Regions from separate parts of the Pseudoalteromonas sp. 2CM32C genome, predicted to be linked through region 1. Evidence: predicted binding sites of a transcription regulator. Region 1 holds the regulator's gene; each other region holds the start of a gene.

What was found. Region 1 encodes MetJ, which represses methionine synthesis genes. Its sites were predicted from a motif close to TAGACGTCTAGACGTCTA; they were not measured.
Positions count from the first base shown of each region.
Region 2: MTF67_RS01670 (methylenetetrahydrofolate reductase) is a predicted target of MetJ. The motif match lies at 2,708-2,725, and genes of this name have one in related genera.
Region 3: metK (methionine adenosyltransferase) is a predicted target of MetJ. The motif match lies at 6,669-6,686, and genes of this name have one in related genera.

Region 1 covers NZ_JALNTI010000001.1:779,850-787,778, forward strand. The annotation lists gene metL (bifunctional aspartate kinase/homoserine dehydrogenase II) at 1-2,162, opposite strand, end outside; gene metB (cystathionine gamma-synthase) at 2,168-3,397, opposite strand; gene metJ (met regulon transcriptional regulator MetJ) at 3,597-3,917, shown strand; gene MTF67_RS03635 (malic enzyme-like NAD(P)-binding protein) at 3,986-5,227, opposite strand; gene rpmE (50S ribosomal protein L31) at 5,848-6,063, opposite strand; gene priA (primosomal protein N') at 6,295-7,929, shown strand, end outside.
Region 2 covers NZ_JALNTI010000001.1:355,939-363,867, forward strand. The annotation lists gene MTF67_RS01665 (pitrilysin family protein) at 1-2,508, opposite strand, end outside; gene MTF67_RS01670 (methylenetetrahydrofolate reductase) at 2,766-3,722, shown strand; gene MTF67_RS01675 (response regulator) at 3,808-5,541, opposite strand; gene MTF67_RS01680 (heme NO-binding domain-containing protein) at 5,544-6,083, opposite strand; gene MTF67_RS01685 (DEAD/DEAH box helicase) at 6,325-7,572, opposite strand; gene MTF67_RS01690 (DUF3581 domain-containing protein) at 7,666-7,929, opposite strand, start outside.
Region 3 covers NZ_JALNTI010000001.1:324,973-332,901, reverse strand. The annotation lists gene radA (DNA repair protein RadA) at 1-1,057, shown strand, start outside; gene MTF67_RS01560 (hypothetical protein) at 1,132-2,064, shown strand; gene serA (phosphoglycerate dehydrogenase) at 2,141-3,370, opposite strand; gene rpiA (ribose-5-phosphate isomerase RpiA) at 3,380-4,033, opposite strand; gene MTF67_RS01545 (5-formyltetrahydrofolate cyclo-ligase) at 4,087-4,683, opposite strand; gene MTF67_RS01540 (hypothetical protein) at 4,704-5,252, opposite strand; gene metK (methionine adenosyltransferase) at 5,416-6,567, opposite strand; gene tkt (transketolase) at 6,873-7,929, shown strand, end outside.

The sequences.
Region 1 (7,929 bases):
CCTACTTGAGCGGTTACTTTGTTTTCCGTAATTTCAAGTAAACCCGTGTAACGAAGTACGGAACTTTGTGCTTTGGCATTTGCAGCATGAGCGTCAATAAAGTCATTGAGGGTGGATTCATTAGCCAAAAAGTCGTCCCAACTTCCTATAGCAAGCGTTTCGGGCATGAGTGCTGATAAGCTTATATCATCAAGGTCGAGTTCTAAACCAAGCTCTCTGGCAAGTATAAGCAGTTTACGCTGCATATCACGCCCTGATAAATCTTCACGCGGATCGGGCTCTGTGAACCCCATCTTTTGTGCTTCAAGCACCAGATCAGAAAATGGTATTGTTCCGTCAAACTTACTGCATAACCACGATAACGTGCCTGAAAAAACACCTTCAATACGAGTGATTTTGTCACCACTGTTTTGCAAATCTGCCAATGCAAAGTTAACAGGTAAGCCTGCACCTACGCTTGTGTTGTAGCGCCAATGCAAATTTCGCTCACTAATACTCGTACGCAAAGCTTTATACCATGCTGTATCTGCAGTTCCAGCGTATTTGTTAGCACTGATCAAGTGGCAATCTAATGCAACAAACTGCGGGTATAACTGGCTAAATGCCTCGCTTGCGGTAATATCAACAACCACTTTATGCTCATAATCAAGTTCACTAATTATGTTTAGTAATGTTTGGTTATTATAAGCTTTGCTTTGTGAGAGAAAATGCGTTTTCCAATCAGCAATGTTTATACCACTGGGATTAAAAAGTAACGTTTCAGAGCGTATTAACCCAACCAATTTAATTGTAAAGTCATCAGAGAAACGCTCGAATTGAGCTGACAACTGCTCTATAAATACCTCTCCCACATTTCCAAGGCCCGCGATTATTAAAGCGACTTCTTGGCCTTTATTAATAAGCTTATCGTGTAAAACACTGAGTATATCGCTATCTATAACCTGATCCGTTAATAGTAAAATGTATCCACTGTCTTGGTGAATAAAGCGCGGCTCGATGGCATGAGCATTTAACGTATCAATAGCCAATACATTCAATTTTGAAATATCATTAACAGGCGCTACAACCGCACAGCCATTTAAGCTCGACTCGCTAATGTTTGCTCTACCCTCAAAATAACTAACAACTTTATATGCTGAAGCAGAGGGGACAACTAAATAAGTTTCACCATTTTGACTAAAGTGATGAATGCTGTGTTGAATCAGCTGGCTAACATCTGCGACTTCGCCTTCGGCCAGCTTTTCAACTGTTAATAAATCGATGTTGTTTAACGTGGTAATAAAACGCTTTTGTTTTACATTTCCTTCTTTAACTATATCTGTAGGCGTTGCTTGCACATCAAAACTACTACGAACAGATAGTTTTATATCGCTGTTTCTTAAAGGAGAAAGCGTTTTAGCGTGTAAAACAGGATTACCTAATCGCGCTAATAGGTTGGCTTGACCTCTACATACTTTATTGTATTTAACCGCTTTACTAACTTTGCGAGGGTCTGTGCTGTATACACCTTGTGTATCAGTCCAAATACACACCTGCTTAGCATGGCAGTAATTAGCGAGTAAGGTTGCACTATAGTCACTCCCATTGCGGCCAAGTGTAACCGTGTCACCCAACGTATTTGATGCAATAAAGCCTGTGACAACATTAATGTAGTCTGGGGTTATAAACTTTGCACATTGCTGCGCATTTTGGGTATGTAACAATTGCCCATTATTTAATGTAAAAAGTGTTCGAGCATCAAGGTCACAAGCATTAATATTTAATTGCGTAAGGTAAAGCGCCAATAAACGTGCAGACCAGACCTCACCATGAGCAAGCAAGGGAGCCTCTTTCAAGCCTTGGTTTTTTATCAATTCACTAATCGCTGTTAGTTCACTATGCAAACGCGTTAAAGCAGTTCGCTTAAGATCTGCATGGAGTAACTGTGTGATTAAATCAGTTTGATGATTATTTAATTGCAGCAATATATCAGCAACGACATGCGTATCTTGTTGCTGATAGCTTTGCCATAACTTCACCAAAGTATCGGTTGTTTTTCCCGCCGCAGATACAACAACACAATCGCCCGGCTGAGTATGCTCTAAAATAATACTCGCAACCCGCTCATACCGCTGAGCCGAACTAAGGCTTGAACCACCAAATTTATGTACTGTTTGTGTCATATTGTTCACCAAAGCGCTGGATGAGCGGCACTTAATTTAATGTCACCGCCAGCTCCTTTGTTTAAATTTGCTTTACTGCCTGGCTTTACAAGCTGAAACACGCGCTCTAAATCAGCTAATAAGTCGTTTATATCTTCTATACCTACTGAAACTCGAATAAGTGTATCGCCCACTCCCGCTTCAAGACGTGCTTTAGGCTCCATGCCAGCATGGGTCATGGTTGCAGGATGGCATATTAAGCTCTCTACTCCGCCCAAAGACTCTGCCAAGCTAAAGTCACGTAAGCTGGTTAAAAACGCCGCAGCATCGTTTACGTCTCCTTTAATATCAAAACTCACCATGCCACCAAAGCCTAGTTGCTGCGCTTTGGCTAATTCATGCTGTGGGTGTGATTCAAGACCAGGGTAATAAACTTGGCGAACAAATTCCGACTTTTCTAGGTATTTAGCAATCGCTAATGCGTTTTCTTGATGCTGCTTTAAACGCACATTTAGTGTTCGCAACCCGCGCAATGTTAAATAACTATCAAATGGCGCACCTGTAATACCTATATTATTTGCCCACCATCCCAGTTCATCGCCCAGCTCTTGTGAAGCGGCAATCACCGCACCGCCCACTACATCTGAATGACCATTAATGTACTTGGTGGTGGAATGTACAACTATATCAACACCAAATTTAATAGGGTTTTGTAATGCTGGTGATAAAAATGTGTTATCGGCAGCGACTAAAGCACCGCACTGTTTAGCAACATCGGTTATTGCTTTAATATCAGTTAAGCGTAGTAATGGGTTACTTGGTGTTTCTATCCAAATTAGCTTAGGCTTAATTGCTAAAATTTTATCTAAACTTTGTGCTTGTGTTAAATCTAAAACTTCTAGCTTGAGCAAACCGCGCTTTTGCAGTGAAGTAAATAAACGATAGCTTCCGCCGTAACAATCATGTGGGATCACTAACGTATCGTCATGATTCAGGATTTGCGTAGCCAAATGAACGGCAGACATACCCGTGGCAGTAATAATACCGCGTGCGCCACCTTCAAGCTCAGCCAAGGTTTCAGCTAAAATATCACGATTGGGGTTACCACTTCGCCCGTAATCGTATTGACGCTTTGTATCAAAGTCGGCAAACGAATAGGTGGTTGATAAGTAAATAGGTGCGACAACTGCGCCATGATGTTTGTCTGCTTCAACACCACTTCTCACTGCAATGGTTGCTTTATTTTTTTCGCTCATATTCGTCACCTATTTAATTTGGATGTTTAGACGTCTAAAAGAGTAATTTATCTTATTAAAGATGTCAAAACATTTAAAGCTCCAGATGGCTAAACAACTAGTATTTGACTATCTTTTTTAAATCGATAGAATTTCACGCATATTCATATGTATTGTAGTGCATATGAGCAATTATTAATCTGAGGCGACGATACATCTTATGGCTAAATGGAATGGTGAGTATATTCACCCATACGCAGAACACGGGAAAAAATCAGAACAAGTAAAAAAAATTACCGTTTCAATCCCACTAAATGTATTAAAGGTATTAACGGACGAACGCACGCGTCGTCAAATTAATAACTTACGTCATGCAACAAATAGTGAATTACTTTGTGAAGCATTTTTACATGCATTTACCGGTCAACCTTTGCCTAACGACGACGACTTACGTAAAGACAACGCCGAAAAAGTGCCTGAAGAAGTAAAAAAAATAATGCAAGAAATGGGGCTAGAAGTGCCTGTTTTAAACGAAGACTAAACGTAATTTAGACACAAAAAAACCTCAATTAATTGAGGTTTTTTTGTGTCTAAATTACAACTTAGTCGTTATTCCATATAGTTTTCTGGTAAATCAATTTGTGCAACACCTGACTCTACAGCAGCTATTGCAACCGCTTTTGCAATGCGTGGTAATAAACGAGGATCCATTGGTTTTGGAATAATATACTTATCACCAAACTCCAGCTTATCAACACCCGCAGCCGTCAGTACTTCAGCAGGTACAGGCTCTTTGGCAATACTTCTAATCGCTTCTACAGCTGCAATTTTCATTTCATCATTTATTGCACTGGCGCGTACATCAAGAGCACCGCGGAATATAAACGGAAAACACAGTACATTATTAACTTGGTTAGGGTAATCTGATCGACCCGTTGCCATAATTAGATCGTTTCGAGCAGAATGAGCCAGTGCAGGATCAATTTCTGGATCTGGGTTTGAACAAGCAAACACAACTGGTTTTTCTGCCATTAATTTTAAATCATCGGCAGCTAATAGATTAGGCCCCGATACACCAACAAATACATCTGCATCTTCAATAACATCTTGCAACGTGCGCTTGTCTGTATTGTTAGCAAAAAGTTTTTTGTATTCATTTAAGTCATCACGACGAGTATGAATAACACCTTTACGGTCAAGCATATAAATGTGCTCGCGCAAAGCACCACACTTAATTAACAGCTCCATACAAGCAACCGCAGCAGCACCAGCACCCAAACACACAATGGTCGCATTTTCGATAGACTTGCCTTGCACCTCAAGCGCGTTCAACATACCCGCAGCAGTTACAATGGCTGTACCGTGCTGATCATCATGAAATATCGGAATACTGCAACGCTCAATCAATGCTTTTTCTATTTCAAAACACTCTGGCGCCTTAATATCTTCAAGGTTAATTCCGCCAAACGTGTCGGCAATATTAGCAACTGTATTAATAAAGTCTTCAGTAGTGCGGTGTTTCACTTCGATATCAATAGAATCAAGGCCAGCAAATCGCTTAAACAGTAACGCCTTACCTTCCATTACAGGTTTTGAAGCAAGTGGGCCTAAATTACCTAAGCCTAAAATTGCAGTACCATTAGTGATAACCGCAACCATATTCCCTTTGCCTGTGTATTTATAAGCGTTTGCAGGATCTGCAGCGATTTCACGTACGGGTTCTGCAACTCCTGGGCTATATGCTAATGCGAGATCTTTTACCGTTTCAGCAGGCTTTGTTAGTTCAATGCTAATTTTTCCTGGAACGGGATGCGAATGATAGTGTAGTGCTTGTTCACGAAAGTCTGACATAACGCGATTGTATCCTGCAATTAAAGTAAAAGTGAGAGGTGAAGTTTAGGCTACGATACCCTTATTATTTTTAAATTCCAAGCAATATCAGGTCTATCCTGTTATATGCTAGTTCGATTAATTTTAAGAGGTTTTTCAATAACTTTTGTAAATTATATCGACACTTTATAAATAAAAATTCATCCAATAACGGATTCTAAAGGCACATTTGTTCTTTCATTATTTTTTATAAAACATCTTAATAAAGTACTATAAAAATAAGCAAAAATAGGCTTATTCACATACTTTAAAAACATATAACTTCACGTTAGCTACATTTAACTACTTAGTTAAAAAATGAACTAATTAAAAATATAGAGAATAATTTGCGGTTTGTCTGTAAAGGTTTATGCATATTCAGAATAAGAACAGGAAATAGTTATGCATAGCAGGGAAATATGAAAATCGAGCAATAAGCTAAATAATTTGTTATTTAGTTGTCCTATATTAAAAAATATTGACGCCGTTCGTGTAACACTTAACTTTTTAAATCGAAACGTTATTACGATTAAATTGGTATAACTAAACTAAAAGCATAAAAAAAGCACCCTAAGGTGCTTAATTTAACAAGACAGCAAAAATTACTTCTTGCTACCAAGTGCACCGAAACGCTTGTTGAAACGATCAACACGTCCGCCAGTGTCTAAAACTTTTTGCTTACCAGTGTAAAAAGGGTGACACGCTGAACATACGTCAAGGTGAATGTCTTTACATAAAGTAGAGCTTGTTTCGAATTTATTGCCGCATGAACAAGTTGCAGAAATTACTTCGTACTTAGGGTGAATACCTTCTTTCATAGAAACCTCTAGTTAAGGCCGCATCGCTCTCCAAACCCGAAGTCTGGCACCATACGTCGTTAAAACAAATTTGTTGGTCGCGGATTTTATCCAACTACCATCAAACACACAAGCTATTATTAACTGTTTTGCTAAAAAAGTAGGCAGACACTTAAGCAAGCAATATTTGCTAGTAGGTTTTTAACGTTATTTTTAGTACATTACATCATTAATTTTATGAGTTGAGTTGCTATGTGTTTTGCTGAAGTCGCTATAAAAGTCCCCTTACCGCGCACCTTTGATTATAAAGTAGATAAGCAACTCGATGGCATGGCATCACCACTTAAACCGGGTATGCGTGTGTTGGTGCCTTTTGGTAACCAAAAAAAAGTCGCCGTTGTTTTAGCTATTAAAAGCATGACCGACGTCCCCGAAAACAAAATAAAATCCATCATCGAAGTCATTGATGACGCGCCTATTTTATCATCTGAACACATTGCGCTTTTGAGTTTTACATCTCGCTATTACTGTTACCCACTCGGCGAAACAATTCATATAGCGCTACCTAGTGCGCTGCGCCAAGGTGAGTCACCGGATAAAACCAGTATCAATATGGTTATGCTGACAGAAAAAGGATCAACACTTCCGTCACTCAAAGCAAAAACTCAACTTAACTTATTAAAGCAACTTGCACAGTCAGGTAAATCATCATTAACCGAGCTCAAAGCACTCGGCTTTAGTAAAAAAACTATCGATAGCCTTATTGCAAAAGCGCTTGTTACACAAACCATAGAACATGATAATCAGTGGCAAAGTACTGCACCAACAGTAGGTAGTAAGCCTACACTGAACAAGGAGCAAGCCGTAGCTTGCACTGCAATTAATCAAAGTAAAGGCTTTAACACATTTTTATTAGAAGGGGTTACTGGTAGTGGTAAAACCGAAGTCTATCTTCAATGTCTTGAAGAAGTATTAAAGCGAGGTGAACAAGCCTTAGTACTTGTCCCCGAAATAGGCCTTACCCCTCAAACGGTAAATCGTTTTCGTCGCCGCTTTCCAGATACCCCCATCATGTTATGGCATTCTGCACTTACCGATAACGAACGCCTACAAACATGGCGCTTTTGCGAAAAAGGGAGTTGCGCTATTGTAATAGGTACGCGCTCAAGTATTTTTTTACCCTTTTTAAAGCTCGGTATGATTGTAGTTGACGAGGAACATGACTCATCATTTAAACAACAAGATACCCTTCGTTACCATGCTCGAGATTTAGCAGCTTATCGTGCATTCCAGCATAAAATCCCACTTATACTCGGCAGTGCTACTCCAGCGCTCGAAACCTTGCATAAAGCCATTAATAATAAGTACCAACTATTAAGCCTGACTGAGCGCGCTCAAACCTCAACCGATAACCAATTTAAATTACTCGACATGAAAGGCCAGCCCGATCAGGCCGGTATTGCTCACGCAAGCCTTGCTACTATGCGCCAACATTTAAATCGTGGTAAACAGGTTATGGTGTTTTTAAATCGTCGTGGTTTTTCACCTACACTTATTTGCCATGAATGTGGTTGGTTAAGTGAATGTAACCGTTGCAGTACTAGTGCCACGTTCCATAAAGCGATTGGTCAAATGATTTGCCACCATTGTGGCGACCAACATCAAGTACCTCATCAATGCCCAGATTGCGGGAGCACGCAAATATTCCCTAATGGTAAAGGGACTGAACAAATAGAAGAATTTTTAACAAACGAGTTTCCTGATACACCAGTAACCCGTATTGATCGCGATTCAACTCGTCGTAAAGGCAGTTTAGAAAAAGCCCTAGACGAAATTAATTTAGGTGGAGCGCGCATATTAGTAGGTACGCAAATGCTTGCAAAAGGT
Region 2 (7,929 bases), 420 kb from region 1:
GTTACGTGTTGCCTCAAAGTCTTTTTCTGTTAAGCCGTTTTTAATAAGCTTATCCAGCTCAAATAATGCGGTACGCGTTGCAAAGTGCGCGTCGTTGTTAGAACGAAGTGGGCGCAACCATACTTGGAATATTTGCTCAGAACGCCCTAAATTTGCATCAGGCTTAGTTTGAAACATACCACGTGGGAAATATTCAATATATGCGTAATCGCCGTAGTTCATACCGCGCGTTTGACGAATTCGCTCATATAAATATGAGTTAGAACTACGATGCTCACCAAAGTACGAACGCACAAGCCAAAGTGCAGTCCAATCTTCGCTGCTGCGAATAGTATCAATTGGGAAGCCAAACGACACTGCCGTCGATTGCGCTGATTTTTCTACAATCGTTGCATGATGGCCTTTAAGCTCTGGCGCATCAGGAATACTTAAACGGCTTTGCTCGCCTTTAGGTAAGGTTGCTAAATCGCTCATAATATTTGCTTTAAGCGCTTTTGGCACGGCGCCAATTAAACCCAGTGTTAGTTTAGATTGAGTAAGCTCTGAATTGTAAAATGCTTTTACATCATCAAGCGTTAATGCTTCTAAATCAGAAATATCACCGTAGTTGTAGCTCTCAAATGGGTGGCCTTTGTAAAGCGTGCTGTAGAGTACTTCTTTGCCTAGCTCTTCATCGTTAGATGCTTTTAATCCTGACTTAATACCGTCGATCATTTCTTTTTTAAGGCGTTTAAAGTCATCGTCTCTAAAGCCTGGATTAAGTAATTGTTCGCTTACAAGTGCATACCAAGTTTCAGCATTGTCTTTATGAATACGCCCTTGGAACGACAGCATTTCTTTGTCAATCTGGTAACCAAAACTACCTGCAAGCGGATAAAGCGCTTTTTGAATTTCTTTGTAGCTGGTACTTTGCGACCCACCTTGAGCAAGCATTGCGGCGGTAAGCGCAGCTACACCTTTTTTACCTTGAGGATCAGCAGCAGCCCCTGTATTAAATAAAAAGTTTACATCAATCAGCGGCGAGCTATTGGTTTTATCAAGCACTTTAAATACAGGTGCCTCTGGGGCTTGTTCAAGTTTTGCAACTACTGCACTTAAACTCGCCTCTTCTGCAAACCCCGGTGCTTTATCAAGTGCCGACATAGTTACAGTAGTACGCGTATTATCTACAAAGTATTTATTAGCAACCGCTTTAATATCCTCAGCGGTGATGTTGTCGGCCGACTTATAAAGCTGGTTAATAACCTCAGGGTCGCGCTCAAAATGCATGTAACTTGCAAGCGTTGATGCAATTGCTTGCGAAGAATCTAAACCATTAATAAAGCCATATTTAAGGTTAGACTTTAAGTCACTTAATTTTTGTGCATCGACCAATTCTGTTCTGGCTTTTGCATAAGTGCGGTTAATTGCATCACGCGCTTTTGCTAAATCATCAGCGTTTTCTACTTTTACAAATACATGCAGTAAGCCTGGATCTTTGGTTTCTGGATTATAAGTAAACATTTGACTCGCTATTTGTTTATCAACAACGAGCTCTTGATATAAATCTGAGTTACTTGAAAAATAAAGCTGCGAGATTAAATCAAGTGCAGCTCTGTCTTTTTTAGCGGGTTCCCACGCAGCACCTTTATACGATACCAATAGCCAATGCCCCGGCAAGGCTTTATTTTGTTCATGCAAATATTTAGGAGCTTGCTGTTTTGGCTCAGCTTTAATATCGGCAACGTAATTGCCTTTTTCCCAACCACCCCAGTGTTTTTTAACCATTGCCATTGTGGCTTTTGGGTCAACATCACCCACAATAACTAGCGATACATATTCTGGCTTATAAAACTTATCAAAAAATTCTTTACCGTAAGCCATTTGGTCTGGCATGGCTTCTATGTCTTCAAAAAAGCCCATTGTGGTGTGTTTGTAAGTATGCTTTTCAAAAGCCTCTGCACGCACAGCACTTAATAACTTGCGAATCGGGCTGGCGTTATTTTTTAAGTACTCACCTTTTACCGTCAATGCTTCGGTTCTAAATTGCTCTTCGGTGTAGGTTAAGTTTTGGAAAATATCAGCTTCAATCTCAAGTACTTTATCAAGGTGCTGCTTTGAAAAGTTTAAATGGTAGTTAGTGTAATCGTTGGTAGTGTATGCACGGTTATCAACCCCTGCATTTTTGAATATGGCGGTGTATTCGTCTTGCGGAAATTTTTTAGAGCCTTTAAATACCATATGTTCAAAAAAATGAGCAAAGCCGGTCTTGCCCGCTTCTACTTCATTACGCGAGCCAACAGAAACGGGTATTTGCAACGAAACGACATCAGGGTAATCCGTTTTTACAACCATTACACGTAAGCCATTCTCAAGCTCTTCAATTAAGTAATCTTGTGAAAAAACACGGTCGTCAGTTTTTTTTATTTGTTCTTGTTTTGCTGCTTGTGTTGTTTCATTTTTTTGCATTGCACAGCCAGTTAAAGCGAGTGATACCGCAAGGCTTGTTGCTAATAATTTAAATTTCATAATTGTCCTTTAGTAAATTGAGCAAAGTTGTTGTCAAAATATTTACAATTTCACTACTAATTATGCCCCAAAGCCAATGAATATAAGAGCCCTCAGTCGCTTTATTATGTAAACAACTGTGTCATGCACTTAATTTAGGAACTCCTTTGTATGAATAATCCTCACGTTGCTTGAAAAACTTTCACTTAAAAAATCTATCTAGACGTCTAAATGGCTGCTATATTAAATCTATCAACCATTGAGCTGGAATGAGGATTATGGCTTTATCACTTCAAGAGAAAATTGAGGACACTAATCAAGGTGTTTATCTTATTGGCACAACGCCACCCAAAATAGGCACTGATAAAGCGCAGTTAAAAACCATTGCAGAAAAACTATTAGGCCGCTTACACGAAATTGAATACGACGGTGTTGTAATTTACGATATTCAAGATGAGAGTAGCCGTACTAATCAGGCTCGTCCGTTTCCATTTAAACAAACGGTTGATCCGCGTGAGTACAGTAAGTTGCTAAAAGACTTATCACGCCTAGATGTAATTACCTACAAAAGCGTAGCGCAACGCGGTGAGGCTGAATTTAAAGAGTGGCTAGATGAAACTAAAAACGAGTTTGATTTAAAAAATGTCGTTTTAGTGGGTAGCCCATCGTCGGAAGGTGATATTAAACTAAGCCTACCTGACGCTTATAAAACATTAGCTGAGCAAAGTGATGACTTCTTTTTAGGAGGCGTAACCATTGCAGAGCGACATGCAAGCAAGCGCAATGAACACGAGCGCTTAATAGAAAAAACAACACAAGGTTGCCAATTTTTTATATCGCAAGCGGTTTATAATGCTCAAGCTACTATTGATTTAATAACAAGTTACGCGCGTACTTGCAAAGCACAAGGCGTTATACCAAAACGTATTATACTCACGTTTACACCATGTGGCGGTGAAAAAACCCTAGAGTTCATGCAATGGCTAGGTATTTCAGTACCAGAGGCGACCAAATGGCGCATGCTTGACGCAGACAACACCTTGAGTGAATCGGTGCGTATTTGCCGCGAAAATCTCGATTCAATTTTAAAAAGCTGTGCACACCTAGACGTGCCACTGGGTTTAAACATTGAAAGCTTAACAAACCGTAAAGAAGAAATTGACGCATCAATTAACCTATACCGTTTATTAAAAGCAACTATGGAGCTCAACCTAGCTGAGAAACAAATAGCGTAAAGTTAAACTAATTTACACCCTTCTTGGCAAGCTAATGCTTGCCTTTTTTACCTCACCAGCTTATTAAGTAAACAACTCAAAAAAATTAAATACACACCCACTTTGCTATTACTTCAAACATACTTTCAACCTTAATGGGCTTTGAAATATAGCCATTCATACCGCAGTCTTGCGCCTTTAATAAATCCGTTTCTCTTGTATTAGCAGTCATTGCAATAATGGGTAAATTTTTAAACTTTGCTTGTTTTTTTATTTCTATGGCTGCCGTATAACCATCCATTCTAGGCATTTGGCAGTCCATTAACACACCATCGTAAGTTTTATGTTTTAGCGCATCTAATGCCTCAAGGCCATCGTTAGCAATATCAACAATTAAGCCATTTTTACGCAGTATTTGTGTTGCTACTTGTTGATTGAGCGGGTTATCTTCAACCAATAAAATATGAATGCCTTGCAGTTTTTGTAGTGTGTTTTGTGTATTTAAGCTCTCTTGTGATTCTGGTTTTTTTAGTGTTTTTATATGCATAATTTGTAAAAGTACGTTATGCAAAGTACTTTTAATTATTGGTTTTATGAGTACTTTATAAGTGTTATTACCAAACCCTAGTAGGCTTTCGTTTAGCGCTTTATTTTCACAAGGCGCTATTACAATTAGCTTTTTTGCATTTAATTTAAGCTTATTGCGCAAAGACTGCGCAGCACTATCATGATTTAAATTTAAAGTTCGCCAATCTATAAATATAAAATCGTAATCATGTGGCATGCCTAGCCGGTCTAATACTTGGTTGATGTTATTTACAGTGTCAAATTTTACTTCAAAACCTAAAAGCAGCGTTTGTAATGATGTTAACTGACTATCTGAACTCTCAATAACAAGTGCTCGCTTGGCTCTAATTTGTGATATTTCAAACTCATTTTGCTTAGTCGAATAATTGAGTGGAATAGTAAAACTAAAGCAGCTTCCCTTATTTAATTTGCTGTTTACTGTAATATCGCCCTGCATTAGTTCGACCAATGTTTTGCTTATTACCAAACCAAGTCCCGTTCCACCAAACTTTCGGGTTGTCGATACATCAGCCTGAGTAAAAGGTTTAAATAGTGAGTCAACTTGTGTTTGGGTCATCCCAATGCCGTTATCTGAAATAGAAAAAGCAACACTGCAATAACTATCTACTTTCTGAACTAGTTTTACAGCTAATATGACCTTACCCCGTGTTGAAAATTTAAGTGCATTATTTAACAGATTTAATAGTACTTGGTTGAGTCTTAATGCATCACCAATAAAAAAGTCAGGCAGTAAGGGGTCAATATCAAACACCACTTCAATTTTTCTTTGTGATGCTAGCGTGCTAATAATATTTACAAGATTTTCTAGGAAGGTATTAAAATTGAATTCTTTTTGTTCTAGCTCTATTTTACCCGCTTCAACCTTTGAAAAGTCTAAAATATCATTAATTATTCCTAATAAAGACTCTGCCGAATAATGAATTTTTTCAACATAGTCGCGCTGTTTTTCCGAAAGCTCAGTATCTAAAGCCAAATAAGCCATGCCTATTATGGCGTTCATCGGGGTGCGAATCTCATGGCTCATGTTTGCTAGAAAGTCTGATTTAGCCTCATTCGCAGCTTCTGCATCTTGTTTAGCCAGTTCAAGGTCGTGAGTTCTGTTAGCAACCTCCTTCTCCAAATTTTCAGCCGCACCTTTGAGTACCTTATTGGCTTCGTAAAGCTGTAACGATTTGGCTTCAAGTAGTTTTTCAGCTTCTTTTCGTGCCAAACGCTCTCGTTCTAATCTGCGCTGTAAAAGAGCTACATCCATATTTAACCGACCAGAGTTAAGTTAAATGTAGCAACTTGATGATCGTCACTGATATCGCTGCGTATGCTGATATTTTCCTTAAAATGCTCGGCTGCACCTTCTATTAACCCCTCAGCGAGCACTGCAAAGGGATTACTCGAATGGTAAACCATCTGCATTTGAGTATCACTTAATCGCTTGGTTTGAAAACTAGGTAACTCAACGTCGGTGTACAATTTTTCCACTTCTATATGCACGTGTCTATCTATGGTATCTAAAAAATCAAACGTGGTAGTGAGGTTTTCAAAAAACTGTGGATAGTAAACCAAGAAGCGCGTTAACAGATATTTTCCGTACTCTTTAACCAGTACATCTACTGGAACATCGACGATGTTGCTCAACGAAGTCACTAATTTTAAAAGCTCTTGCTTGTTATAGTTACCAACGCTGGTGTAAATCCCATTGGAATCAAGTTCGTTTTGTTCAATAATTTGATCGGCAACGGCAGGTGAAAATGTGCTTTCGACCATTTCTAAAAATTCAGTAAAAATAATACCTTTCATCGCTCTACCAATCTATTAGTCGTAGACTAAGTATAGATTTAAACTGTAATAATGCACATTTGTAAGAAGAAAAAACACTTACAAAGTATTGCGATTTAAAGGGGGGATTATTTATTTTGCCGCTTTATGTAAAAGTGACCATTAAAATAAGCGCAGCTGATGTGTATAAAATTGCTAAATACTATTTAAAACTCATTTTTTATAACTAAATGGGGCATTAACTGCCCCATGCTACTGGCTATTATTTTCGTCGTCTGCTTGGTGCCCTTTTACCTGTAATACGCTTTTTGTCACGATCTTTACGCGCTTTATTGGTGTTTTTTCGGTTATCTTTAGGGGCTTTGTTTAAGTCAGGCTCGTAACCTTCTAACCATTGTGGTGCTAAACGCGTATCAAGCAGTACTTCAATTTCTTCAAGTAACCATTGCTCGTCAATACTTACAAGCGACATTGCAAGGCCTTGCTCGCCTGCGCGACCCGTACGGCCTATGCGGTGGACATAATCTTCAGCTATGTATGGCAATTCAAAGTTAATTACGTATTTAAGGGCTGGAATATCTAAACCACGGGCAGCTACATCGGTGGCAACTAATACGCGAGTAGTACCTTCTTTAAAGTTTTGTAGTGCACGGTCTCGCGCGCCTTGCGATTTATCGCCATGAATGGATTCTGTTTTTAAACCGTCTTTACACATTTCTTTGGCAAGCTTATCGGCCATTTGTTTGGTGCGCGTAAATATAAGTACTTGGCGCCAATTTTTCATGCCGATCATATGCGATACAAGTTCGCGCTTTCTGTCTTCATCAACTGCGTAAATAATTTGCTCTACTTCAACGGCGGCTGAGTTACGTTTATCAACTTCAATCAGCTCGGGGTTTTTAAGTAGTTTTTTACTTAGCTCAAACACGCTGTCATCGAATGTGGCTGAGAACAATAAGGTTTGGCGATCGCCCGGAATATGGCGCAAAATACGTTTTATTTCATCAATAAAGCCCATGTCGAGCATGCGGTCGGCTTCATCAAATACTAATGAATCAACACTAGAAAGCACCACACTGCCTTTAACGATATGATCGAGCAAACGACCTGGTGTTGCCACTATCACTTGCGCCGTTTTAAGTGCTTTAATTTGCGGACCAATACTTGCACCGCCATACGCTAAAGCACCCTGAACATTACTGCCTTGAGCGTATTTTTCAAAGCTTGCAAACACTTGCTGAGCAAGCTCTCGCGTAGGCGTTAAAATGACCACTCGGGCAATGCCTTGCTCATCTTTTTTTGGTGTATTTAAAAGCTTATGTAGTAGTGGCAATACAAAGGCGGCTGTTTTACCTGTGCCAGTTTGCGCGCTGCCCATTACATCGTTGCCCGCGAGAATTGGCGGAATAGTTTTAATCTGAATTGCGGTTGGCGTAGTGTAATTATTTTGCTCAATCGCTGTTAATAATAACGGGTCGAGATTAAGTGATGAAAATGATGTAGCAGACATAGGCTTAGCTTTAAAATAACAAAGAGCGCCATTATACCTGAGCTTTAGCAATAAAAAAGGCGCTATCAATAGCGCCTCATTTAAATGCTGATTTTAAACTGGTTTTAAGGTCGCTTTTCGCTCATTATAAAATGCGATTAAGTCATCAACCGTTGCTTGGCAGTATTCACGAATACCCGAAACCACCATGTGCTTTTCACCAAAACCAACTTTTTCGCCGTTTTCTAACAGGTTAAAACGCAGGGTAATTTTGCCGCGCTTACCTGTATATTCAAAGCTTGGCTCTGCAAATTCAAGCGTTGGTGCTTTAATCTCAATGTTATCAAGGTTAATAATCATCGATTCGTAAATAACCAT
Region 3 (7,929 bases), 450 kb from region 1:
GCTTTTATCTGATTTGGTGGCAAGAATGTCAAAGCGTATGCCGTCTCTTTACTGTACCGCTGAGGAGTCTTTGTCGCAGTTTAAAAATCGTGTTAATCGCTTAAAGTTAGACTATAACGCCGATGAGCTTTATTTGCTTTCAGAAACCAGCGTTGAGACCATTATTGAAGAGCTTGATAAAAATAAAATAAAGTTTGCAGTCATCGACTCCATTCAAGCCGTTGTTACAGACACTGCAAATGGCAGCCCAGGTTCGCCTTCGCAAGTTAAAAGTGCCGCTCAAGCATTAACTCAATATTGTAAGCAGAATGACGTGACCATGTTTATTATTGCTCACGTGAATAAAAATAACGAAATTGCAGGCCCGCAAACCTTGGTGCACATTGTTGATGCGCTATTACACATAGACACCAATGATGGACAAATTCGTACCTTACGTGCCAATAAAAACCGCTTTGGTGACATTGATACTGTGGGTATTTTTAAAATGTGTGAGCGTGGAATGTTAAGCGTAGACAACCCGAGTGAGATATTTTTATCAGGCTCGACGACTGAATCCCCGGGGTCGTCTATTACCTGTATCCGTAAAGGTAATCGGAATCTATTGCTTGAAATACAATGTTTAACAACAGAAACCGAGGCTGAATTTCCACAGCGTGTTTGTGTCGGTTTAAATATGAACCGCATAAAAATGCTCACAGGTATTTTACGTAAACATACAAAAACAAAAATATTTCACGACACCTTTTTTAATATTGTGGGTGGTTTAAAAATTGATGAATCAGAAACCTGTATAGATTTAGCCCTTGTTACTGCGTTACTAAGTAGCTTGAACGAATTTGTTGTGCCTCGAACCACTTGTATTATGGGGGAGTTGAGTTTAAACGGTGATGTGCGCCCAATAGACAGCGGCGTACCACGAGTTAAAGAAGCTGCACAGCATGGTTTTACAGAAATATTTATCCCGTTTCGTAACTACCATAAATCAATGGAAGGCCTAGGCGCTAAAATAACTCCAGTAAAAACGGTACATGAGTTATTGAGCCTGATTAATTAACGCTTACAGCGACTGGTATGCAATGTTACTCTTGGGTTAATACAATTTTTATAAAAATAGAATAAGGAAATAATATGAAAAAATTAATTATAGCCGCAGCGATTATTGCCGCAGGTGTTGGCGGCGTTAGCTACGCTAACTATGTTGCAACCCAAGAGGTTCGTGCTGAAGTAGACAAGCAGCTGGCCATGGTGAGTGAGCAAACGGGTGCAACATTTAAATATGCTGGCTTATCTGCAAGTGTTATTTCAAAAAGTGTTGAAATTACAAGTATGGAAGTAATAAGCCCTGAGGGCGAGAGTGTAGCCAACGTTCAAAGTATTGAAGTTAAAGGCTACGAAACCGATAAAATTTCGCCGCATACATCGCTTGATGTAAAAAATCTGACGCTCAGTAAAGACTTTATTGCCACACTGCCTGCTGACACAAATGCCATATTAGCATCAGCAAGTTACAATCTGCATTCATCTTTAGATTATAATGAAGAGTCTGGTGAAAGCGATATGGTTGTAAAGCTCAATGCTCAAGATGTGGTCAGTTTTAATATGGACTTAGGGCTAGCTAATTCTAAACCGCTTATGGATACGTCGCTTGCGATGAGCAAAGAACAAAAGCAAGCGGGTGATACCCCTCTAACTTATGAGCAGCAACTGCAACAGCAAACACGTATGATGCAAGCAATGAGCAAGCTTGAACCCCGTAACGCAAGCTTTGTTATAAATAACCAAGGTAAACTTAAAGAGTTATTAGAAAGTGAGCTTTCAAAGCAAGGTATGACTATTGAGCAAATGCAAGCAATGTTAGCCCAGCAGTTAGAGCAAGCGCCTGTAACTGAAGAAATAGCGAATGCGTTAACCAGCTTTGCCAGCGGTTTAAATTCGTTAACTGTTTCAGCAAAATTGCCTGAAGGCCAAACTATGATGGAAGTTAACCAGCAATTAATGATGCTAGCTGGTAAGCCAGAAGAACTGGTAAAGTTTATAAATTTAGAAGTTAAAGGCGACTAATCACGATAAGTTGTTAAATCATAATTTAAAAAGCCGCACTTATTTAATCAAATGCGGCTTTTATTATAGATAATGTTTAGTGAAGAATACGCGCTCTAATTGTTCCTTCAACTGCACTTAGCTCTTTAAGCGCTACTTCAGAGTGGTCGGTATCAACGTCAATAACCACATAACCAATTGCTTCATCAGTTTGTAAGTACTGAGCCGCTATATTGATACCGTGCTGCGCAAACGCTTGGTTAATTTGCGTTAACACACCAGGGCGGTTGTGGTGAACATGCAATAAGCGACTACGGTTAGCAAGCTCTGGCAGTGATACCTCAGGGAAGTTAACGGCGGTAATTGTAGAGCCGTTATCTGAGTATTTAGCCAATTTACCTGCCACTTCAATACCAATATTTTCTTGAGCTTCTTGAGTTGAACCACCAATATGCGGCGTTAAAATAACGTTATCGAAGTCGCGTAGTGGCGATACAAACTCTTCATCGTTAGATTTAGGTTCAACGGGGAACACGTCAATTGCTGCACCACTTAGCTTTTTCTCGCTAAGTGATTCTGCAAGGGCATCAATATCAACAACGGTGCCGCGAGAGGCGTTAATTAAAATAGCGCCTTGTTTCATTACCGCAAGCTCTGCCGAACCGATTAAGTTTTTGGTTTGTGGTGTTTCTGGCACATGCAAACTAATTACATCAGAGCGCTGAAGTAGCTGAGTCAAGTTATGCACTTGTTTTGCATTACCCAGTGTTAGCTTATCTTCAATGTCGTAAAACTCGACGTTCATACCAATGTTTTCAGCCATAATACCTAGCTGAGTACCAATGTGGCCATAGCCAATAATACCCAACGTTTTACCACGTGCTTCAAATGAACCCGTTGCTGTTTTTAGCCACTCACCACGGTGAGCCGCAGCATTTCGCTCAGGTATACCGCGAAGTAAAAGCAGTATTTCACCAAGTACTAGCTCTGCAACAGAGCGTGTATTTGAAAATGGCGCATTAAATACAGCAATACCACGCTGGCGAGCGTTACTTAAGTCAACCTGGTTTGTGCCAATACAAAAACAACCAATAGCAATCAGCTTTTCTGCAGCATCTAAAACAGCTTCGTTAATATGAGTACGAGAACGCAGACCTACAAAGTGAGCGTCTTTAATACGTTCTTTAAGCTCGTCTTCCGGTAGCGATGTTTTAACGTAGTCTATATTGCTGTAACCATTTCGTTTTAGCGTTTCAACTGCGCTTTGGTGCACACCTTCAAGCAAGAGAATTTTAATTTTGTCTTTTGCTAACGATACCTTACTCATAACCTCATCCTATTTAATTTGAGGCCCATTTTTAGTGCCGATAATTACTTTATCAGCACCACGCATCGCAAATAGGCCATTGGTAACTACGCCAACAATTTGATTTATATCTGTCTCAAGTTGCTTAGCATTGGTAATATTTAAATTATATACGTCTAAAATAACGTTGCCGTTATCGGTAACCACACCTTGGCGGTAGACTGGGTCGCCGCCTAACTTTAATAACTCACGTGCTACGTAGCTGCGCGCCATTGGAATAACTTCAACTGGAAGCGGAAATTCCCCCAATGTGTCCACTAGTTTGGTGTCATCAACAATACACACAAACTGCTTAGCAACTGCAGCCACAATTTTTTCACGGGTAAGTGCAGCACCACCGCCTTTAATCATTTCGTTTTGAGCGTTAATTTCATCAGCGCCGTCGATATAAACATCGAGTGCATCGATATCGTTTAGCTCAAACACTTCAATACCGAGCTCTTTTAAACGCGCTGTAGAAGCTTCAGAGCTTGATACAGCACCTACTAAAGTGTCTTTAACTGTGCCAAGGGCATCAATAAAGTGATTAACGGTTGAGCCTGTGCCTACACCTACTATCGTGTTTTCTTTTACAAACTCGAGTGCAGCCCATGCTGCTGCTTTTTTTAATTCGTCTTGTGTCATTATTTTGTGCTCATGTATGTCAAACGTGTGCTGCAAGTATGCGAATAATCACATCACCAGCAGTAATTTTTGTTCGGTGTTATTATGGTTTTAAGCGGTACGTCCCAAGACTCTATTGGCAATACATCAACTTTTTGGCACTCATGTGCAAGGCCTATAAGTCGTGGTTTTTGCCAGTTTTCATCGTGTAAACGAGCCAGTGTTCTATCGTAAAACCCACCTCCCATTCCTAAGCGATTACCTTGATTATCAAATGCAACTAATGGCATAAGTAAGTAGTCCAGCTCGGGTAAAGGGCATATTTGACTGCAATTTAGCTTAGGTTCAAAGATACCATAGCGATTTGCCTTCATGGGTGAGTTTTTCTCATAGCGCTGAAACAGCAAAGTGGCGCCATTAAATGGGTGTATTACTGGTAGGTAAATAACGTGATTTAAGTTCCATAATTCTTTAATTAACAAGGAGGTATCAAGCTCTCCGTCGTTACTTAAATAAATGGCGATGTGTTGGTTTTTAGCTGTTTTTTTTGTTTTTAAGTATTGAATAAAATTCATACTTAAAGATTGAAATGCTAAATTTTGCTGTTCATTAGACAAATTATTACGTAATTCGCGAATAGATTTTCTTATTTGGGCGCGTGAATCGCTCATTTTTCAAACTTACCAACTAATTAAAAAGCAAATAAAGCAGGAAACGCCAAGTACACCGCAAGTATAATAAGCAACGTAACAACCGTAGCTATTAACGAATAAAGCAATGCATTACTGCGTTTTTTAGGCTGAGTTATTAGTTCCTCGTCCAGTAATAGCTCTTCGTCTTGCCATTCGTCTTCATCTACTTCAGGGTTTTTTGTTTGGTTTTCAGGTAGGCGCTGCTCAAGGTCTTCGAGTTTTTCTTCTAGCCTGATTAAACTGCTGGTTATGTAGTCTAATGCGTCAAAAATACGCTCATCTCGCTGGCTATCACTTACCGTTTGAGTGGTTTTTTCAGTATTTGTCGATACAGCTTGAAGCTTACTTTTAATACCCATTCCAACAAGTAGCTTAGCTTGTTTTAATGCTTTGTTTTTATCGCTAGGCGCAAATAAAGGCTTACCTTTAAAAAATAAGGCTACTTTTTCTTCTGAGATCTTTAGTTTTGCCGCCAGTGTTGTACACGCTGTTTTTGAGTCAACGTTATCAGCGAGTCCAGCAAATATAACGCGAAAGTTATCGGTCATTTAAATATCCCTAAAGCTTTATAATTAAATGAGTATATACCTAAAGTATAAAAAAGTTCGAGGACCAATTAATAGTTATTTTTTAAACTATGAATTAGCGTTGCGTTACATAATTGCTAGCTATAAAAAAGGCCCTTAAAAGGGCCGTTTTTTTGCTTTAGTCTTAAAGACCCGCTGCTGCTCGAAGTGCGTCAGCTTTATCTGTGCGTTCCCATGGGAATTCGTCACGGCCAAAGTGGCCGTAAGCTGCAGTAGGAAGGTAGATAGGGCGCTCTAAATCAAGCATTTGAATTAAGCCGTAAGGGCGTAGGTCAAAATGTTCACGAATTAATTCGATTAAACGTGCTTCTTCTAATTTACCAGTACCAAACGTTTCAACACTAATAGAAGTTGGCTCTGCAACACCTATTGCGTAAGATACTTGTAATTCACACTTATCAGCAAGGCCAGCAGCCACTACGTTTTTAGCCACGTAACGTGCAGCGTATGCAGCTGAGCGGTCAACTTTTGATGGATCTTTACCAGAGAAAGCACCACCACCGTGACGTGCCATACCACCGTATGTATCAACAATGATTTTACGTCCTGTTAAACCACAGTCACCCATTGGACCACCAATTACAAAGCGGCCTGTTGGGTTAATAAAAAACTTAGTTGCGCTTGTGATTAGTTCAGCAGGAAGTACTGGCTTGATGATGGTTTCCATCACAGCTTCTACTAAATCGTTTTGAGAGATGTCTTCGCTGTGCTGAGTTGACAAAACAACCGCATCAATACCTACTGGCTTACCGTTTTCGTATGCAAAAGTAACTTGAGATTTTGCATCTGGGCGTAACCAGTTAAGCTCGCCGCTTTTACGTACTTGTGCTTGACGTTGAACTAAACGGTGAGAATACGTGATAGGTGCAGGCATTAACACTTCAGTTTCGTTACATGCGTAACCAAACATTAAACCTTGGTCGCCAGCGCCTTGTTCTTCTGGGCTAGTACGGTCAACACCTTGGTTAATGTCTGGAGACTGTTTACCAATGGTGTTCAAAATTGCACACGAGTCAGCATCAAAACCCATATCTGAGTGAGTGTAGCCAATTTCACGTACTGTTTTACGCGTAATCTCTTCTATATCAACCCATGCGCTAGTAGTGATTTCACCACCAACCATAACCATACCTGTTTTCACGTATGTTTCGCACGCAACGCGGGCATGAGAGTCTTGCTCTAGGATAGCATCAAGAACCGCATCAGAGATTTGGTCGGCGATTTTATCCGGATGACCTTCAGAAACAGATTCAGAAGTAAATAAATGTTTTGCCATTGTAATTATGCTCACAAATATTGCGCTTCACAAACGTCGGTATTAGCGCTAAAAAATTAAGGGGCGTATTTTATCTAAAACGAAACACCTTGCATAGTGTTTTTACGCCTAGACGTCTAAATTAAATTAGTTATGACATTATGGTCTTAAAAAATATTCATAATACCTCATTTTTATAGGGTTTTTAATTGCACACAGCCCCCACAATAAGTAAGAATGGTCGCAATAAAAGTGCTCTTGTAACTTGAGTACATAAACGAACACATAAATACCCGCGCAAATACATATATAAGGTAGGAGAATTCATGCCATCTCGCAAAGAACTTGCAAATGCTATTCGCGTCTTGTCAATGGACGCAGTACAAAAGGCCAAATCTGGTCACCCTGGAGCCCCTATGGGCATGGCTGATATCGCAGAAGTATTATGGCGCGATTATCTAAAACATAATCCATCAAATCCAGAGTGGGCAGACCGAGATCGATTTATACTGTCAAACGGCCACGGTTCAATGCTTATCTATTCTTTATTGCACTTAAGTGGTTATGATTTACCGTTGGACGAAATTAAAAACTTCCGTCAAATGCACTCTAAAACACCAGGCCACCCAGAATACGGTTATGCGCCAGGTATCGAGACCACTACGGGCCCACTAGGCCAAGGGATCACAAATGCGGTAGGCATGGCAATTGCTGAAAAAGCGCTTGCGGCACAATTTAACCGTGAAGGTCACGACATTGTTGATCACCATACCTATGCATTCATGGGCGACGGTTGTTTAATGGAAGGCATTTCGCATGAAGCCTGTTCGCTTGCCGGCACATTAGGCCTAGGCAAGCTGGTTGCTTTTTGGGATGACAACGGCATTTCTATTGATGGTGAAGTTGAAGGTTGGTTTAGCGATGACACACCAGCACGTTTTAAAGCGTACGGCTGGCACGTAATTAGTGACGTTGATGGCCACGACAGCGATGCAGTAAGTGCTGCAATTAGCGAAGCAAAAAGCGTGACTGATAAACCAACACTAATTTGTTGTAAAACAATTATTGGTTACGGTTCACCGAATAAATCGGGTAGCCACGACTGTCACGGTGCACCACTTGGCGATGACGAAATTAAAGCATCGCGTGAGTTTTTAGGTTGGACGGGCGATGCATTTGAAATCCCTGAAGACATTTACGCACAGTGGGATGGAAAAGCTAAAGGCCAAGAGCTTGAATCAAGCTGGGACGAAAAGTTTGCAGCCTATGCAAAAGCATTCCCAGAGCTTGCAGCTGAGTACAAACGCCGTACAAATTCAGATTTACCTGCCGATTGGGCTGAAAAGTCACAAGCGTATATTGAGCAGTTACAAGCAAACCCGG